DNA from 2 places in the Ruminococcus sp. Marseille-P328 genome. Region 1 is predicted to be linked to the other one. Evidence: riboswitches for the same ligand, from Rfam matches in the RefSeq annotation. Region 1 holds a riboswitch; the other holds the start of a gene.
What was found. Region 1 has a riboswitch for cyclic di-GMP ahead of ACESTK_RS16270 (hypothetical protein). Riboswitches for the same ligand answer to the same signal wherever they lie in the genome.

Region 1 (16,005 bases):
TCATTCCTGAAATGGAACCTGATGTCCGGGAAAAAAGCTTTTGTGGGATTTGACAATTATGTAAAACTGTTTTCCGATACAAAATTCTGGACTTCCTTTGGATTTAACCTTTTTGTTGGTGCGTTCACCATTATTGGTAGCAATGTTTTTGGATTTATTCTTGCTTATTTCCTGAATGAGAACATTAAGGCTAAAGGCGTGGTTAGAGCTATGTTCTTCATTCCTAACATTGTCAGTGCCGTATTGGTATCCTTTATCTGGGTGTTTATTTTTACAAATGCAATGCCTGCACTTGGCGGAGCATTGGGATGGGACTGGCTGGCAAATATAAGCTGGTTCGGAACTCCGTCAATGGCAACTGTGACGATCATTGTGGTTTCCATCTGGCAGAACATTGGTTTCTTGATGATCATTTATACCGCAGGTCTTCAGACTATTCCGAAGGATGTTATGGAGTCTGCTGAGCTGGATGGCTGCAGCGGTCTGAAAAAAGTTCTGAAAATCGAGCTTCCGCTGCTTATGCCAACTGTCACGATCAATCTGTTTGTTTCTATTTCAGGAGCATTTAAGTCATTCGATATTCCGAACGCAATGACAGGCGGTGGTCCTTACGGTTCCACAATGCCAGTTGCCATGAATATTTACCAGGAAGCTTTCACCAAGTACAACCTGGGCTATGGCTCAGCGAAATCTGTAATCCTGTTCCTTACAGTAGCAGCGGTTACTCTGATCCAGTTGTACTGCACTCGTAAGAAGGAGGTAGAATACTAATGAAAAAGAAAGTATGGCTTCCAACCATTATTATGTTTTTCTTTGGTGTCCTGTTCCTTATGCCGATCATCCTGCTTGTGATGAACGCATTCAAGACACATAACGATATGATCCAGAACTTCCTTTCTTTTCCCCATTACCTCTATACCGGTAACTTTACCGAAGCTATAGAACGTCTGAAATTCTGGAGAGTAGTCGGAAACTCAGCATATGTAACCCTGGGAACCATGCTGGTATGTACCATCATTTCCTTTATGGCTGCATATGGAATTGCGCACATCCCTGGAAAGCTTGGAAATGTTTTGTATCTGATTTTCACCCTTGGACAGATCATTCCGTTCCATTCCATTATGATCGCGCTTTCTGTACAGCTGACCAACACAAACCTTTTGAATAACCTGACCGTACTTATTTTCCTGTATGCCGGCTTCCACGGAGCATTCGGTATTTTTACCTACGTTGGCTTTTTGAAGTCCATTCCGAAGGAATTGGAAGAGGCAGCAGCAATTGACGGCTGTGGCATGTTCCGCTGCATGTGGCAGGTAATTTTCCCATTGGTACGCTCCACAAGCATAACTCTTCTGGTACTGTTTTTCCTGTGGACATGGAATGATTTCCTTATGCCAAACCTGTATGTTTCAGACAGTGGTTTGAGAACCCTGACAGTTGCTATTTATATGTTTAAGAGTACCTCCGGATCTGAGTGGAATCTGATGCTTGCCGGAATGACTCTGTCTATGGTTCCAATCATAATCATTTATATTGCAGCACAGAAATATATCACCAGCGGACTTACCGCAGGTGCAGTAAAAATGTAATTGAAAAGGAGAACGGCAGAAAATGGACAATATTAATTTACAGAGAATTGAAGGCTATACAGTTCAGCTGGTAGCAGAGGATGTCTGGGCAATCGATGAGTTCGGAGCAGACATTATTTATCTGGTAAAAGGTGAAAAAAGTGCAGCTGTGATCGATACCGGTTCAGGTTTTGGAAATCTGAAAAAAGTGATTGAAACGCTGACTGATTTGCCATATGTTGTATTAAATACACATGGACATCTGGATCATGTGGGAGGCAACCACGAGTTTGGAAAAGCATATCTTAGTGAAAAAGATTTCAAAATGGCAGATACAGAGACACTTAGAAGCGGCTGGAAGAAATATGTGGAAAAAACAAAGAAGGAACCAGGATTTTATGGAACAGAGTACATGATTGAAGGTCGTGAGCCTGGAGACTTTCAGATGTTGCCGCTGAGTGAGCATCAGATCTTTGATTTGGGCGGCAGAAGCCTGGAAGTGTTATTTACACCGGGACATACTCCTGGAAGTGTAGTTTTCTTGGATAGAAAAAATAAATTTCTGTTCGCCGGAGACAGTGTAGTATCAACTCCGATTCTGATTTTTGATACCTATTCCTCAACAGTAAAGGAATATGCAGAGGGATTAAAGAAGTTAGATAAAGAAGATTTTGAACTTATTTTCCCAGGACATTTTATACGCCCGATCGGAAAAGCAATTCTTCATGATTTAATCACATGCGCTGATAAAATCGTAGAGGGAACTGCAACTCCAGAGCCTATTGATTTCAGCCATATGTCTTCAGAACCGGCTGTTCTCTACAAATACGGAAAAGGAAATATCGCCTATAACGACAAGCATATTTGCTGATAAATAATTTTTTTACAAATTTTATTGAAAATCATTTGCCATGATATGCCAGTACATATATAATGAACACATTGTTGCATGAGGAGGGCAGTTATGGAGCAGATAACAATTAAAGAGGTTGCGAAACTGTGTGGCGTAGGAGTCAGCACGGTGTCCAGGGCTATTAACAATCACCCGGACATTAATCCTGAAACGAAACAGAAGATTCTGGATATTATCAAAGAGTATAATTATGTACCGAATAACAGTGCCAGAAACCTGAAACGAGCTGATTCAAATACGATCGCAGTTATGGTAAAAGAAATCAGCAACCCATTCTGGGGTGTTATGCTGCATGTGTTGGAGAAAAAGGTTCGTGAAAGAAAATACTGCCTGGTATTGCAGAATGTAGCAGATGATGAAGATGAAGTTGAGCTTGCGCTTCAACTGGAAAAAGAGAAAAAGGTCAAGGGAATCATATTTCTTGGTGGTATGTATGATTATGATGAGTCAAAGCTGAGAATGGTGAGGGTTCCGTATGTGATCGCCAGTTCCGGAAAAACAATTCCGGAGGATACTGGATCTTATACTCGAAGCGCTCTTGTAACAATTGATACAGAGATCGAGAGCCAGAATATGGTTGATTATCTGTGCAGCTGTGGACATAAAAGAGTTGCGTTCATTACTTCCGGAGATGAAGGTCTGGGAAGGTGCCATCTGAATGGCTATAAAAGGGCATTGGAGAAAAATGGACTGGAGTACGATGAGAAGCTTATAGTCCGTTTAAAGCCGGGGAATAGAATTTATACTATTGAGAATGGTTATAACAGTACCCGTGAGCTTTTGGAATCAGGAGTAGATTTTTCCTGTATTTATGCTATTTCAGATACTTTGGCTGTAGGAGCCTGCAAAGCAATTATTGACAGCGGTAAAAGAGTACCGGAGGATTATTGCGTGGCAGGGGCTGATGGACAGGATATTGCAGAATATTATCATCCATCTATTACTACTTTGGAATATCCCAGAGTGGAAACTGCACAGCAGAGTATTCGTACTTTGTTTGACATGATTGACCGGAAAAAGGTGGTTAAACGGCAAATGCTGGCCGGAAGACTCATAGAACGGGAATCTACACGTAAACTGTGAGGGGTGTATGTTACTACCCAGACAGCGAAAAGAAATCTGTGAAATTATTTGAGAATGATTATCAGTTGTTACGGTCAGCTCAGATAGTTTTACAGATTTTTTCATTTTTGTATTTTTTAGACGGATTTTTGTGAATTTTAACAAAGAAAATCCGTTGACAAAAGTGAGGACTTGCTCTATTATAAGAAATGAATAAAAGGCAAACCTGTTGAAAGACAGGGACGCAAAGCCAAGGGTCTAAGGTCTCAGGACTATGACAGCCGGTTGCCGCATTGATATTGATTAGGTAATGTAATATGACAGGAGACGTGGTTCTTCTATTTGTGGCGACCGTTTATTTAATCTGATAAACGGTTTTTTTATTTCCACAAACTGATGGGACTGATAGTTTCCGGATAGCGGCAAGTCAGTTACATTATGGTTCAAGAAAGGTGTGTTATTTATGAAAGGAAAGAAATTAGCAGAGTGGCTCGCAAATAAAAAAGTTGTTTCCAGTTGTGCTGCTATAGCATTGGCAGCAGTGATCGGCGGCGTTTCATTATTCTCAGGAGTAGGAGAAACACCTGAATTCCCCAGTTACACAGATCCGATCATGGAGACTTCCATCATAGAAGATGAAACTCCACTGGCTTCCCAGCCGAAGACTACTGTGAAGACTACCTCCAGTACCAAGACAACTAGGAAGACTGTTAAATTAAAAAAGGCTTCCAAGAAGAGCTATACCAAGAAACTGAAAACCAAAACAAAAGTAACCAATAAAACAAATAAATCCGGTAATACAACAGTAGATACCAAGACAACCGTTGTTACCAAAGCAACAGCGAAATACACCAAGAAATCCAAAAAGAAAGTTGTTACATCCAAGATCACAACAACTGTTCAGACAACAACTACACAGCAGGTATCAATTAACAATGAGACCGCTGTAAGCACTACTTCTTCTGGTACTTCTGCTGCCCAGGTAACTGCAGCAGCAAACTCTTCACAGAACCAGAGCAAACACGAGGAAAATGTAGCAAGTGTTGCAGGCAAGATGGACAATCGTGTAATTGCAGCATATCAGCAGCTGGGATTTAAGCTTGTTGTTGATCCATCCGTCAACTATTCAGGATATTTTGATGCAAGATCAAGATCTATTACAATGAAGCAGATTGATGATTCTGTTTATCATGAGCTGGGTCATTTCCTTGCATTTATCGCAGGAAATGCAGATAAGACAGCAAGCTTCCAGAGCATTTTTGCAGCTGAGAAGGCAAATGTTACAGCTTTTAATAAAGCCTATGTAACACAGAATGCTTCCGAATATTTTGCAGAATCTGTTAAGGATTACATCCTGAACAATGCTTCCCTGAAGAGTAGCAGACCACAGACTTATGCAGCTGTTCAGAATGCACTGAATCAGATTACAGACGCACAGGTCGCTAAGATCCAGAAGATTTACGGAGCGTTCTGGAATTAATAATTTTAAAGATGACCGGCACCCGGAGAAATATCTCCGGGTGTTTTATTGTGAATAGCACAGGCGTGGGAAACCGGTATTTTATAAAAAGGTAAGTGACAGCTGGTACTTATCTTTGGGTCACCGGGAGAACAGGACTCTTATATATGTCGAAGAGTCGGGATATGCGTCGACAGAAAATTCTTGCAATGAAAAACCTTAGGTGTGTATAATACAAAACAAAGGTTATCACTTTCTTGCAGGCAGGGATAGATATATTTGGAATGGATGTAGACACGGCGCCTGAAATGTGTTAAAATAAACTTTAATAAGTTTTTTGAAGGATGTTTTTATAATTCAGTATATAGCTTCTGTCTAATCAGACATTTGTATCCCGTTAAATCAAAATTGAAATGTGTTTTAGAATTGTATTAGTCGAAGAGGTAGATGATTGATGAAAGAAAAGTATGAATCATTATCCCTGGCTACGCTGAAAGACTTGGCAAAAGCCAGAGGACTGAAGGGCATTTCTACTATGAGAAAGCCTGAATTAATTGAACGTATGCTGGAAGAGGACAGGAAAGAACAGACTGCAGAAAATGAGCAGACTATTTCCGGAACAGCAGAAGAGAATACCATACCTGCAAGACCAGAGCCTGTGGCAGCAGAAAAAACAGAAAATACGGGAAGTGTTTCTTCACCGGAGAGAAGAGAAGCACCAACCAGATCCCGTACCATTATACGGCGTAATCCTGAGTACCGCAGCAATAATTATGGCAGAAATGAAAATGTAGGACGCCAGAACAGTTATAATGGGGAAAACAGACCGGAGAACTTCGTGAAGCGCACTCCTGTAGCGAAACCTGTAGAAGTGGTTCCGCCAGCCGAATTAAGACCTGAGGAAACGGAACAGCCCCGTACAGGCGTAGCCAGTGAGAACCGTACAGAAGAGGATGTAAGCAACGCTTACAGTGTTCCGGCTGAAACGGTCCAGCTTGACAGTGGCGAAAAGGCCAATGGAATCCTGGAGGTTATGCCGGATGGGTTTGGATTTATCCGAAGTGAGAATTATCTTCCGGGAGAAAATGATATCTATGTTTCTCCGTCACAGATCCGCAGATTCAATCTGAAGACAGGGGATATTATTCAGGGAAATATCCGTATTAAAACACAGGGGGAGAAATTCAGTGCCCTTTTGTATGTGACGTCTATCAATGGTTTCCATCCAAGTGAGGGACAGAAGAGATACAATTTTGAAAATATGACCCCAATCTTCCCAGATGAACGTCTGATCATGGAGCGGCCTGGCGGAACTACTGCCATGCGTATCGTAGATCTGATCAGCCCTATCGGAAAGGGACAGCGTGGTATGATCGTTTCCCCGCCTAAGGCAGGTAAAACTACTTTGCTCAAGGATGTTGCGAAATCTATTCTTAAGAATAACAAGGATATGCATCTGATCATTCTTCTTATTGATGAACGTCCTGAGGAAGTTACCGATATCAGGGAAGCAATACAGGGACCGAACGTGGAAGTTATTTATTCCACATTTGATGAGCTTCCGGAGCATCATAAGCGTGTATCCGAGATGGTTGTAGAGCGTGCACGCCGCCTTGTAGAACATAAGCAGGATGTTGTGATCCTTCTGGATTCCATTACCAGACTGGCAAGAGCCTATAACCTGGTTGTTCCCCCAAGTGGAAGAACTCTGTCAGGAGGTCTTGATCCGGGAGCACTTCATATGCCGAAGCGCTTTTTTGGTGCAGCACGTAATATGCGTGAGGGAGGAAGCCTTACCATTCTGGCCACTGCACTTGTTGACACCGGAAGCAAAATGGACGACGTTATTTACGAAGAATTCAAGGGAACCGGCAATATGGAGCTTGTTCTTGACCGCAAGCTTCAGGAGAAACGGGTTTTCCCGGCCATCGACATTCAGAAATCCGGTACCAGACGAGAAGATCTGCTTCTGAGCAAAGACGAGCAGGAAGCTGTATATATTATGCGAAAGGCTCTTAACGGAATGAAGTCTGATGAGGCAGTGGAACAGATCCTGAACATGTTTGCACGTACTGCAAATAATGCTGAATTTGTGCAAATGGTAAAAAAACAGAAATTGTAATGTTCACAAAAAACACCGTGCAGAATATTATCTGGGATTAGTTTTAGAAATTTTTATAAATAACTTGCATTTCTCATAACGCCATGCTATAATCAGTAGGCTGTGTAAAGTGTGAATTCGTCAGATTCAACGCAAATAAAATAGAATAAATATAGAGAGGTGAAAATCATGAGAGAAGGAATCCATCCGAATTACTATCAGGCAACTGTAACCTGCAACTGCGGTAATACTTTTGTAACAGGATCTACCAAGCAGGATATCCACGTAGAAATCTGCTCCAAATGTCATCCGTTCTATACAGGACAGCAGAAAGCTACTCAGGCTCGCGGACGTATCAATAAGTTCAACGAGAAATACGGCCTGAATAAATAATTTGAATATTACTGAATGAGAAGGTTGAGGTTGGGAAATCTCAACCTTTCTTTGTAACTGGAGGATAAAATGAAACCATCCAATATCGGTGGACAAGCTGTAATGGAAGGCATTATGATGCGCCACAAGGATAAATACTCCATTGCAGTAAGACGTCCTGATAAAGAAATTGTAGTAAAAGTGGAAGATTATAAATGCATTTTCGGGAAAGCCAGGATCTGGCGGAAACCGATCATCCGCGGAATGGTAAGCTTTATCGATTCTCTGGTAACCGGAACGAAATGCCTTATGTATTCAGCTGAAATTGCAGGTGATGAGGAGGACGAGGAAGAGACCAGAAAGAATGCTGCTCTTTCTCCAGAAGAACTGGAAGCCAAGAAGAAAAAAGAAGACAAGGCATTTAAAGCCTTGCTCTATGTAACTGTGGCCATTTCTATTGTAATTTCCATTGCAGCCTTTATGCTGCTTCCTTATGCACTGGCCAGTCTTTGCCGTAAAGTAGGCGCTTCGGAAGTGGTGGTTACCATTGTGGAAGCGTTTGTGAAGCTGGGTCTGTTTATGGGATACATGATCCTGATCTCCAGAATGAAGGATATTCAGAGAACCTTTATGTATCATGGTGCTGAACACAAATGTATCAACTGTGTGGAAAATGGTAAGCCACTTACTGTGGAGAACGTGCTTGAGAGCTCCAGATTCCACAGACGCTGCGGAACAAGCTTTCTGTTCCTGGTTATGATAGTAAGTATTTTCCTACATTTTATTTTTGTACTGGTACCGTCTTACTGGTTCCGTCTTTTCGGCCGTCTGCTCATGGTACCTGTAGTATCTGGAATTTCATTTGAAATTATCCAGTGGGCAGGCAGGACAGACAGTAAATTTGCCTTGATGATGAGCAAACCTGGTATGGCAATGCAGAAATTTACCACAAAAGAACCTACAGCTGATATGGCAGAGGTTGCCATCAAGGCTGTGGAGGCTGTGTTTGACTGGAGAGCATATTTAAAGACAGAATTCAATCTGGATATTCCATATGAGAACAAAGAAAACGGTGATCTTTCCGCTGCTTCCGCGCAATCTGAAAGCGGGGACAGTGAAGAACGCACCGGGAATGTGCCGGAAACGGGAGCTGCACAATGACTTCTCTGGAAACACTATTAAAAGAAGGAACCAAGGTTCTGGAGCAGCATAAGATCCAGGAAGCCAGGCTGGATGCCTGGCTTCTTCTGGAGTATGTGACCGGGATAAACAGAGCCTTTTATTTCGCTCATTCAGCTGACGGGATGGATGAGGAAAAAGCGGACAGATACCGGGAACTGATCCGGAAAAGAGCAGCTCATGTTCCCTTGCAGCATATTACCCACCAGGCATATTTTATGGGATTTGAATTTTATGTAAATCAAAACGTACTGGTTCCGAGGCAGGATACGGAGACATTGGTGGAGAAGGCTCTGGAAGTCATGAAAGGGAAAAAGACACCAGGGATTCTGGATATGTGCACCGGATCGGGGTGTATTCTTTTAAGTCTTCTGGCACTTACCGGGGATGCATATGGGGTGGGTGCTGATGTTTCCCCACTTGCTCTTCAGGTGGCAGATAAGAATGCGGTAAGCCTGGAAGTGTCAGACAGAGCTGTTTTCGTGGAAAGCGACTTGTTTTCGTCAGCTTTTTTTCAACAAAACACTGGCAAAGATATGCCTCAGTATGATATCCTTATTTCGAATCCCCCCTACATCAGAAGCGCAGAGATTGAAGAGCTTATGGAAGAAGTGCGGGATCACGATCCAAGACTTGCATTGGATGGCCATGAAGATGGTCTGTATTTTTACAGAAAAATCGTATCGGAGGGAAAGGCTTTCCTAAAGGAAAATGGCTGGATGCTGTTTGAAATCGGATATGATCAGGGCGAAGCTGTAAAGGCGCTGATGCGGGAAAATGGCTTTTTTGATGTACAGATTGTTAAAGACCTGACGGGACTTGACAGAGTTGTGTTGGGCAGACGATAGTTTTATATAAGTAAAGAGAAGAACATAACAGGAGGAAAACCATGTTTGACAAGTTGGACGATTTGCTCATACGTTTCGAGGAAGTTCTGAATGAGCTGGGTGAGCCAGATGTAACATCTAATCCAGATCGTTTCCAGAAACTTATGAAGGAACAGAGCGACCTGCAGCCAATTGTGGATACCTATAAGGAATATAAGAAAAATAAAGAAACCATTCAGGACAGCCTTTCCATGCTGGAAGAGGAGAAGGATGAGGATATGAGAGAAATGCTCAAGGAAGAGCTTTCCGATGCCAAGAAGCGTGTGGAAGAGCTGGAGCATGAACTGAAGATCCTTCTTCTGCCTAAGGACCCTAACGATAATAAGAACGTTATCGTGGAGATCCGCGCCGGTGCCGGTGGAGATGAGGCTGCTCTTTTTGCAGCTGAGATCTACAGAATGTATGTAAAATATGCAGAATCCAGGCGCTGGAAAACAGAGATGATGAGCTTAAACGAGAATGGAATCGGCGGATTCAAAGAGGTTACCTTTATGATAAACGGTGCCGGAGCTTATTCCAGACTGAAGTATGAGAGTGGTGTACACCGGGTACAGAGGGTTCCAGAGACGGAATCCGGCGGAAGAATCCATACATCCACCTGTACGGTTGCAATTATGCCGGAAGCTGAGGAGATTGATTTCCATCTGGATATGAACGACTGTAAATTCGACGTATTCCGTGCTTCCGGAAATGGCGGACAGTGCGTCAATACTACAGACTCCGCAGTACGACTGACCCATATTCCTACAGGAATCGTAATTTCCTGTCAGGATGAGAAGTCCCAGCTGAAGAATAAGGATAAGGCGTTAAAGGTTCTTCGCTCACGTCTGTATGAGATGGAGCTGGCCAAACAGCATGACGCAGAAGCAGAGGCGCGAAGAAGCCAGATCGGTACAGGTGATCGTTCCGAGAAGATCAGAACCTACAATTTTCCACAGGGACGTGTAACAGATCACCGTATCAAACTTACACTTCACAGACTGGATAACATTCTGAATGGAGATCTGGATGAAATCATCGACAGCCTGATCGCAGCAGACCAGGCAGCGAAATTGAGCAATCTGCAGGAACAGTAAACTTAGAGCCTTTTTCAAACACGCTCTAAAACAACAATCATATGAAAAATGGGAGGGTATTACCTATGAAAAAAACAGCTCTTGTAATTATGGCAGCCGGAGTTGGAAGCAGATTTGGAAATGGAATCAAGCAGCTTGCACCAGTTGGACCAAATGGTGAGATCATTATGGATTATTCCATCAGAGACGCATTGGAGGCTGGCTTCAATAAAATTGTATTTATTATCCGTAAGGATCTGGAAGAAGAATTTAAAAGCACCATTGGTGCAAGAGTAGAGAAGATCGCAGAAGTTGCGTATGCATATCAGGAAATGGAGAAGCTTCCGGAAGGCTTTGTGAAACCGGCAGACAGAACCAAACCATGGGGAACCGGCCATGCTGTTATCTGCGCAAGAGAGTTCCTTACAGAGCCATTTGCAGTTATCAATGCAGATGACTATTATGGAAAGGAAGCATACGTAAAAGTACATGATTATCTGGTTCGGGAGCAGCCAGCAGATGATGTTCTGCATATTTGCATGGCAGGTTTCCGTCTTGGAAACACCTTAAGTGATAATGGAAGTGTTACAAGAGGACTTTGCCACATTACAGACGGCAAGCTTACAGGGGTTACCGAGACACACAACATTTTTAAAACAGCAGATGGCGCTGAGAGCCGCGAAGATGGACAGCCGGCAGAGAAGCTTGATTTAAATGAGCTTGTTTCCATGAACATGTGGGGACTGACTCCTGCGTTTATGGATACTTTATACGATGGATTTGTAGAGTTTCTTCAGAATGTAAAAGCTGGTGATATCAAGGCAGAGTATCTTCTTCCGGTTATGATTGATACATTGATCCAGAAGGGAACTGCCCAGGTAGATGTGCTTGAAACAAAGGATAGCTGGTTTGGTGTAACTTACCAGGAAGATAAAGAGGTTGTGATCAAAGCTTTTAAAGAGCTTACCGAGGCTGGCGTATATCCAAACGGACTTTACAAATAAGATTATCAGATACTGTATATTGTAATTGTTTGCAGTTTTGCCTGAAAATATGGAAAAGAATGTATGATTCCTATATGCTTTCAGGTGTAATAAGCAAGGAGGATAATTAGATATGGGAAAATATTTTGGAACAGACGGATTTCGTGGAGAGGCGAATGTTCAGCTGACAGTTGATAATGCGTTTAAAGTAGGACGTTATGTAGGCTGGTATTATGGACGTGACCATAAGGCGAAGATCGTAATCGGAAAAGATACCAGACGAAGCAGCTATATGTTTGAGTATGCCCTTGTTGCAGGACTTACCGCTTCCGGAGCAGATGCTTATCTTCTGCATGTAACCACTACTCCAAGTGTATCCTTTGCGGTTCGTACAGAGGATTTTGACTGCGGTATTATGATTTCCGCAAGCCATAACCCATTCTATGATAATGGAATCAAGCTTCTGAATGGAAACGGACAGAAGATTGAGGCTGAGATCGAGGAGCGTATTGAGGCCTACATCGATGGCGAGATCGAGGAGCTTCCTCTTGCACGCAAAGAAGACATTGGACGTACTGTTGATTTTGCTTCCGGACGAAACCGCTATATCGGATACCTGATCTCCATTCCAAGCCGTGATTTCAAAAATGTAAAAGTTGGACTTGACTGTGCCAACGGAAGTTCATCCGCAATTGCAAAAAGTGTTTTCGAGGCACTTCAGGCGAAAACTTATGTGATCAACAATCAGCCGGATGGAACTAACATCAATACAAACTGCGGTTCCACCCATATTGAAGTCCTTCAGAAATATGTGGTAGACAATGGCCTGGACATTGGATTTGCCTATGATGGAGATGCTGACCGTTGTATCGCAGTTGATCATCGTGGAAATATCATCGATGGTGACAAGATTATGTATGTCTGCGGTAAATATCTGAAAGAGCAGGGGAAACTGAATGGAAATACTGTTGTTACCACAGTGATGTCCAATATGGGACTTTACAAAGCTCTGGAGCGTGAAGGAATGCGTTATGAGCAGACTGCCGTTGGTGACAAATACGTTGCCGAGAATATGATGGCAAATAACTACAGCATTGGTGGAGAACAGTCCGGACATATTATTTTCAGCCGTTATGCAGCTACAGGTGATGGTATCCTTACTTCTCTTATGGTCATGGAAGCATGTGTAGATAAGAAGTCTACCTTATGTGATCTTGCCAAAGAGATGAAGGTTTATCCTCAGGTTCTTCGAAATGTACGTGTAGCAGATAAGAAGACTGCGCGTGAGAACCCGAAGGTGGTTGAAGCAGTCGAAGCAGCAGGAAAGGCACTTGGCGATTCCGGACGTATTCTGGTCCGCGAGAGTGGTACAGAGCCGCTGATCCGTGTTATGGTGGAGGCCGAGACAGATGAGCTCTGCCATCAGTATGTAGACAGTGTTGTGGAAGTAATGGAAGCCGAAGGACTGATCGTTGGTTGAGAATGAAAATCAGAAAAACAGCATTAATATTGACAGCGGTCATGGGGCTTTCCCTTCTGGCTGGCTGTGATAATGAAAAACAGCAGATTTTTAAGGAAGCAGAGAAAGATCTGGAGCAGGGCAGCTATGAGTATGCGCTGGATGAATTTACTACTTCTGTGAATAATGGTGTGAAGCCTGCAGTGTCTTACCGCGGGATTGGAATCTGTCAGCAGCGTCTGGGAAATTATGATGATGCCATTACTGCCTTTACCAGTGCTCTTGGCGAGGAGAAAGTAAGTAAAAGTATGGCCCGGGACCTGTATCTGTATCGTGCTACGGCACGTCTGCAGGCTGGCTATCTGGATGATGCCATGGCAGACTGTCAGGTGCTTGCCCAGAATTATGAGATGGATGCAGATGCCTGGTTCCTTACTGGAAAGGTTGCCCTGGAAATGGATGTCTATGATGAAGCTGCCTCTGATTTTGAGCAGGCATATGGGGAAGATTCCAGCTATGACCGGGCCATCCAGATCTACGAGACGTACCTGGATAAGGACATGGAAGCGGATGGAACCAGGTATCTGGAGGCTGTTTTGTCTACAGATGCAAAGGGAGCAGAGGATCTTTGCAGCCGGGGAAGAATCTATTACTATATGGGAGATTATACCAATGCCCAGAAAGAGCTGACAGATGCTTCCAATCAGGGAAGTACAGAGGCACTTCTGGTTCTTGGAATGGTCTATGGCGCTCAGTCAGATTACGCAAATGCCCGGGCAATGTACCAGCAGTACATCAATCAGAAGCTGGATGATACGTCCGGGGATCAGACACAGACTGCCGCACAGGGATACAATGGACTGGCAGTGTGCGATATGGCAGAAGGAAATTATGATTCTGCTTTGGAAAATATCAGCAGCGGAATTTCCATTGCTTCCGATGATGAAATGCAGAGCTTGTTATTTAATGAAATTGTAGCTTATGAGAAAAAACTGGATTTTTCCACAGCGCAGGAGAAAGCTGTGTCTTATGTCGGAATGTATCCGGAGGATGAAGAAGCTGCGAAAGAGCTTGATTTCCTGAAATCCAGGACTGGAAGTAATGAATAGGAAACAGAGAAGGTTCTTGAAGCTATTTTTATAATCATAAAAGGATTTGAAATCTGAGGCAATATTGAATGCCGGATTTCAAATCCTTTTTTGGTAATATACTCAGATCTTTTTTACATAAAGGCGGTTGCCACGATACATGGGGCGGCCGTTCACGCCACTGAGATCGTAGGACATTGCAAAGTAGGAATCCACGCTGCTTACAAGCGCCCAGTCAGGATCATAGACCTTTCCACCAATTTCAGCCCAGCCGTGACCGCCGGAGCAGATTACATAAACTTTTTTCATGCCTACAGCGTTTGCGAGGTAGGCGAAAGCTGCTGCATAGGAAACACAGTCACCTCGTCCGCCGCGGAAAAACATATCTTCGGCGAAATCCTTTTCCCAGTCCTGTGTATTTCTGAATTCACGCCAGCAATAGTAGGTGTACTGCTTCTTGACGTAATCAAAGCTGGCACGGAGGCGCTGCATTTTGTTCATTCCTGGTCTGCTGATCTTTTCTACAATCTTGTTCGCTTCTGTCATTAGCTTCAGCTTGCGCAGGTTAGAACCGGATTTGCTGGCACGTCCGGAAGCATCAAGAGCGATACCATTTATAGTGGTGGAGGTCAGCATGTATGCGCCGGTGGTTCCTGTGCTGATACGGAAAAAGTAGTAATCATTTTTGATTTTTTTCCAGCCGTAACGCTGAATTCCATTTTTGTCAAAAAAGTAATAGCGGGATCCGATTTTGACCTTGCCTTTGACTTTCTTGCCGCGAGCATTGTAATAGTAGTGGCGGCCCTTGATGGTCTTCCAGGTACCAGAAGAGGAACTGGAAGCTTGTCCCTTACCGGAATGGGTCTTCTTATTGGTGACAGTGGAAGAAGATTTCGCAGTTTGGGAAACAGATGTCCGGGCAGCTGCCTGGGTGGGAAGAGTACCTGTCAGGAGCGTACAGGACAGGCAAAGGCATGCTGCAAGAGTTTTGAGATTTTTCTTTTTCATAGGTTCCTCCTTTTTTGGTCTTTTACTATTATTATATACTATATGAGATCTGAACTGTAGTTGTTGTTTTCAGATCTGAAATATGTTACTGTTCACTCCGTTCACAGTAACGCGCTTCGCGATGCACAGAAATCATGCATTCGCATGATTTCGCGCCGCAATTCTCGGGTTTTCTGTGAACTTTGTTCACAAAAAACGCCTCGCGGAACGTTACCAGTGAACAGTAACTGAAATATACCTCTCCCAAAAGGAATGGGTTTGTGTTATACTCTAACAGATGATTTTCAGATAGAAAAGTAACTGAAAGTTAGTTTATGGATGATCCGGAAGGAGGATTTATGGAATATATTGAAGAAATACAGGAGCAGGTGATTCTGGTTGGCGTTCAGCTGGATGAGAACGATAATGTGAAAGAATCCCTGGATGAACTGGAGGAGCTTGCAGATACTGCCGGAGCTCAGACAGTGGGAAAAATTATCCAGAACCGTGAGACTGTACATCCTGGAACTTATATTGGAAAAGGAAAGATCGAGGAGGTACGTGCTCTTATGCTGGCCACGGATGCTACAGGAATCATCTGTGACGATGAACTTTCCCCGGCACAGATGAACAATCTGGAGCATGAGCTGGAATGTAAGGTAATGGACAGAACTCTTCTGATCCTTGACATTTTTGCAAAACATGCCACTACCAGCGAGGGAAAGATTCAGGTTGAGCTTGCACAGCTCCGTTACAGAGCATCCAGACTGGTAGGACTAGGTGCGTCTTTGTCCAGACTTGGAGGAGGAATCGGAACCCGAGGTCCTGGAGAGAAGAAGCTGGAGAGCGACCGACGTCTGATCCGAAAGAGAATCACAGCGCTGAAGGAAGA
Region 2 (4,669 bases), on a different contig from region 1:
TTCAGGACTGGGTATTTCTGGGACTTGTACAGGCAGATATTGTCAATGCCAGTATGAACAGCCTGCAGAGCAGTACAATGCTTCTTGTTGGTGCGGTCGTGTTCTGTATTGCTGCTTTTCTTATCAGTCTTATTATTCAAAAAAGCAGGACAAATCTCAGAAGAAAGGATACGGAGATCCGGTACCGGGATGAGCTGTTTCAAAAGCTTTCAATGAACGTGGATGATGTCTTTCTGATGCTGGATGCAAAAACATATCAGGCAGATTACGTCAGCCCAAATGCGGAAAATCTGCTGGGTATTACGGTAGAACAGATTCGTAGAGATATTCGTGTTCTGGGAAAATTGCATCCGGCGGAACATGAAGATCCGGAGAAAAATTATCTGGAAGAAATCAAGGTTCATGAACAGCGAGAATGGGATTTTGAATATGTTCATCAGAAAACAGGGGAAAAACGCTGGTTCCATAATATTGCAATGGGTAGTGAGGTAAATGGAAAAAAGAAATACATCCTGGTTCTGTCGGACCGTACCTCGGACTGGAAAATGAACCAGGCACTTTCTGAGGCAGTCCGTGCGGCGGAGACAGCAAACAGGGCCAAGAGTACCTTCCTTTCCAACATGTCTCACGATATCCGGACACCAATGAATGCGATCATCGGCTTTACCACACTGGCTGTAAGCAATATTGATGATAAAAACAAGGTTCGGGATTATCTGGGAAAGATCCTTTCCTCCAGTAACCATCTGCTTTCCCTGATCAATGATATCCTGGATATGAGCCGGATTGAGAGCGGAAAGATCCATCTGGAAGAAACGGAGGTCAGTCTGTCGGATGTGCTTCATGATCTGAAGACGATCATCAGCGGGCAGATCCATGCGAAACAGCTGGAGCTTTATATGGATGCCATGGATGTGACAAATGAGGATGTCTATTGTGATAAGACACGACTGAATCAGGTGCTGCTGAATCTTTTGTCCAATGCGATCAAGTTTACTCCTGCTGGCGGAACCGTTTCTGTCCGGCTGAAACAGTATCCGGGTCTCCAAAGAGGCAGTGAACTGTACGAGATCCGGGTGAAGGATAACGGAATCGGTATGAGTCAGGAATTTGTACAGAAGATCTTTTCTCCTTTTGAGAGGGAGCGGACTTCCACTGTAAGCAGGACTCAGGGTACAGGACTTGGTATGGCCATCACCAAGAATATTGTGGATATGATGGGCGGCACCATTGAGGTCCGGACAGAGCAGGGGAAAGGTACCGAATTTATCGTCCGACTGCCATTCCGGACTCAGCCTGAGCACCAACGTATAGAGAAGATCATAGAGCTGGAAGGTCTTAAGGCTCTGGTTGTAGATGACGATTTTAATACCTGTGACAGCGTGACAAAAATACTTGTGAGGGTTGGAATGCGTTCGGAATGGACACTTTCCGGTAAGGAGGCTGTTCTGCGTGCACGACAGTCTATGGAGCTTGGGGATGCCTTCCATGCTTATATCATCGACTGGCGACTGCCGGATATGAATGGTATTGAGGTCACCAGACAGATCCGCAGTCTTGGTGACGATACACCGATCATTATTCTGACTGCTTATGACTGGTCAGACATCGAAGTGGAAGCCAGGGCTGCAGGAGTAACTGCATTCTGTGCGAAACCTCTGTTTATGTCCGATATCAGAGATACCCTGATGACTGCCATTGGCCAGAATCAGGCTGAGCAGGAGAAGCCTGTTCTTCCGGCGGCATGCTCAGATTTCAGAGGCAGATGTATACTGCTTGTGGAAGACAATGAGCTGAACAGTGAAATTGCGGTGGAGATCCTTAATGAATATGGCTTCCTGGTGGATACTGCAGAAAATGGGGCAGAGGCAGTAGAGAAGGTCAAGAGGTCGAAACCGGGCGGTTATGATTTGGTGCTGATGGATGTGCAGATGCCGGTAATGAACGGATATGAGGCCACGAAGCAGATCCGTGCCCTTAGGGATCCGGCACTGGCAGGAATCACCATCCTTGCCATGACGGCCAATGCTTTTGACGAGGACAGAAAGAAAGCGTTGGAATGCGGTATGAATGGATTCTTATCCAAGCCAATCGTTATAGAGGAATTGATCAGTACATTACAAAATAATCTGACAGATTAGTAATAAAAACCTGCTAAGAAGTTCGGTTAACAACTTTTTAGCAGGTTTTCAAATTATTTTTAAGCGTTAAAGCGGTGAGGTTTTTCTTGTGTAAAGTGGAGCAAGGGAGTATAATAAAATCAGTTTTTTTGTATAATTTTAAATGCTCTAATATGGAAATCGGCAAAACAGATGAAAGTCTGCGACGCAAAGCTACAGGGCCTGTAAAATGGCAGCCAGTTGCATGAAATGAGATGCGCTGCCTGTTTGGCAGCGTTTTTATCACCCGGGGCATTGCAGAGATGATGGAAATTACACAGCAGCAGTACACAGCAACAGGGATGAATGCACATATTGCAAAACCGATTGATATAAAAACAATACTTGCTGTTTTTGACCTGGTGTTTGGAACATCATAAAACACAAACGGATGAAGGAAATAAAAAATATGGATAAAAGTAGAAAAAAATCAGCCGTACTATTTGCATGTATATTTGTGGTCCTGGGAATGTGGATGATGTTATCGGTACACTGCCAGGCTGCTGAAACGAATAATGATGAAAAACAGCCACAGACCATCCGTGTCGGCTCATTTGAGGATACCTTTAATTATGTCGATAAAAACGGTGTCAGACGAGGTTATGGCTACGAGCTCATGCAGGCTCTGGCAGGTTATACCGGATGGAAATTTGAGTATGTGAAATGTGACTGGTCCAACTGTTTTGATAAGCTTGAAAATGGTGAGATTGATATCATGGGCGATATTTCTTACACCGATGAACGTGCACAGAAGATGCTTTTCCCGGATGAACCCATGGGTGAGGAAAAATATATCCTTTATGCTGATTTATCGGATACGGATATTGGGACGTCTGATTTCAAGTCTATGGATGGGAAACGTGTAGGTGTGCTCATGGGGACTGAGCCTGAAATCATGCTGACAGAATGGGAAAATAAGAATGGCATACATACAAAACATGTAAATGTGAATAGTGATGATGATGTCGAAAAGAAATTAGCGAATCATGAAATCGATTGTTTTGTATCTCTGGAGGAATCCATCTGGTCTGAACAGGGAATATCATCCGTTACCACGATTGGTAAATCCGGCATATATTTTGTAATAAATAAAGAGCGCAGCGATATCAAGACAGAGTTGGACTGGGCTATGCGTCAGCTGGATCAGGATAGTCCTTTTTTCAAGGCGGATCTGTATAAAAAGTATTTTACGCTTGATTATTGTCAAAGTCTTACAGGCGGAGAAAAGTCCTGGTTGGAAGAACATGATGGGATCCGGATCGGATTTCTGAGTAATGATGCGGCAGTATTTTCCCTGGACGAAGAGACTGGAAAATTTACCGGTATGCTGGCAGAATATTTCTCTTATGCCAAAGACTGTCTGGGAAATCAGATACTGGAATTTAATATACAGGAATATGATGAATATGATGAAATGCTTCAGGCTTTACAAGAACGAGAGATTGACATGATTTTTTATGCTGGCAGGAATCCATATTTTGCAGAAAAAAACGGATATACACTTACAAACACAGCCTGGACCTACAGCCTGATGGCGGTAACAGATGAGGAAAAATTTGATGAGAATAAGGTGTATACTGTAGCTGTGCCCAGGGAAAAATATGCCTTAAAACAGCATATTGCATTCAGTTATCCCCAATGGAAGCTTATAGATTGTGATTCGCTTGACGATGCAGCAGATATGGTCATTCATGAAAAAGCAGACTGTTTCCTCATGGGCGCAAGTCAGGCACTAATATATGATAACAGTCAAAATTTCAAGAGTATTCCACTTACAAAAACAATGGAGGCATGCTTTGCAGTTAGAAGTGGAGAGGGAACCCTCTTATCAATATTGAATAAAACCTTAAAGGCTATGCCGTCTGACATGCTTACAAGTGCACTTGCTATTTATGACAGTACAGCAGATAAGGTAACATTTTTGGATTTTGTAAAAGACAATATGCTTGCTTTTTTTGCTACGGCAGGATTTTTTGTACTCACTATCATTAGTATTATCCTCGTACTTTTACGGAAGGCAAGGAAAGCAGAAGCTGTCGCAAAGCTTGCTGCAAATGATACACAAAAGCTTAATGACAAGTTGGAAATCGCTCTGAAAAAAGCAGAAGAAGCTAATCTGGCAAAGACTCGTTTCCTTAACAATATGTCACATGACATCCGTACTCCTATGAATGCAATTCTGGGCTATGCACAGCTTATGGAGAATGAACTGAAAGGAAAGGATTTGCCTGAAACTTCAGAACATTTAAAAAAACTTCAGCAGTCAGGAAACCTTCTTCTGTCAATCATAAATAATGTACTTGATATGGCTCGGATTGAGAGCGGAAGGATGGAAATTGATGAGAACTATGGACGGATTGAGGATATCCGGCAGACTCTGTTTGAAATATTTGAGGATGAAGCAAAGAAAAAGAATCTTGCTCTTCATTACACAATAAATGTAGAACATGAAAATATACTGACAGATACTACCAAGGTAAAAGAAATATTTGTCAACATCCTGAGTAATG

Region 2: it holds a riboswitch for cyclic di-GMP, as region 1 does, so the genes downstream of both, ACESTK_RS05445 (ATP-binding protein) here and ACESTK_RS16270 (hypothetical protein) in region 1, are expected to answer to the same signal.

Annotation. Positions count from the first base shown of each region.
Region 1 covers NZ_CAXUBQ010000025.1:32,085-48,089, reverse strand. Annotated here, with positions in the region: gene ACESTK_RS16290 (carbohydrate ABC transporter permease) at 1-771, shown strand, start outside; gene ACESTK_RS16285 (carbohydrate ABC transporter permease) at 771-1,589, shown strand; gene ACESTK_RS16280 (MBL fold metallo-hydrolase) at 1,612-2,439, shown strand; gene ACESTK_RS16275 (LacI family DNA-binding transcriptional regulator) at 2,533-3,564, shown strand; cyclic di-GMP riboswitch class I at 3,753-3,836, shown strand; gene ACESTK_RS16270 (hypothetical protein) at 4,007-5,023, shown strand; gene rho (transcription termination factor Rho) at 5,457-7,124, shown strand; gene rpmE (50S ribosomal protein L31) at 7,293-7,496, shown strand; gene ACESTK_RS16255 (DUF1385 domain-containing protein) at 7,566-8,636, shown strand; gene prmC (peptide chain release factor N(5)-glutamine methyltransferase) at 8,633-9,502, shown strand; gene prfA (peptide chain release factor 1) at 9,544-10,617, shown strand; gene ACESTK_RS16240 (sugar phosphate nucleotidyltransferase) at 10,683-11,600, shown strand; gene glmM (phosphoglucosamine mutase) at 11,713-13,059, shown strand; gene ACESTK_RS16230 (tetratricopeptide repeat protein) at 13,062-14,147, shown strand; gene ACESTK_RS16225 (transglutaminase domain-containing protein) at 14,250-15,134, opposite strand; gene hflX (GTPase HflX) at 15,473-16,005, shown strand, end outside.
Region 2 covers NZ_CAXUBQ010000005.1:119,556-124,224, forward strand. Annotated here, with positions in the region: gene ACESTK_RS05440 (response regulator) at 1-2,141, shown strand, start outside; cyclic di-GMP riboswitch class I at 2,293-2,368, shown strand; gene ACESTK_RS05445 (ATP-binding protein) at 2,569-4,669, shown strand, end outside.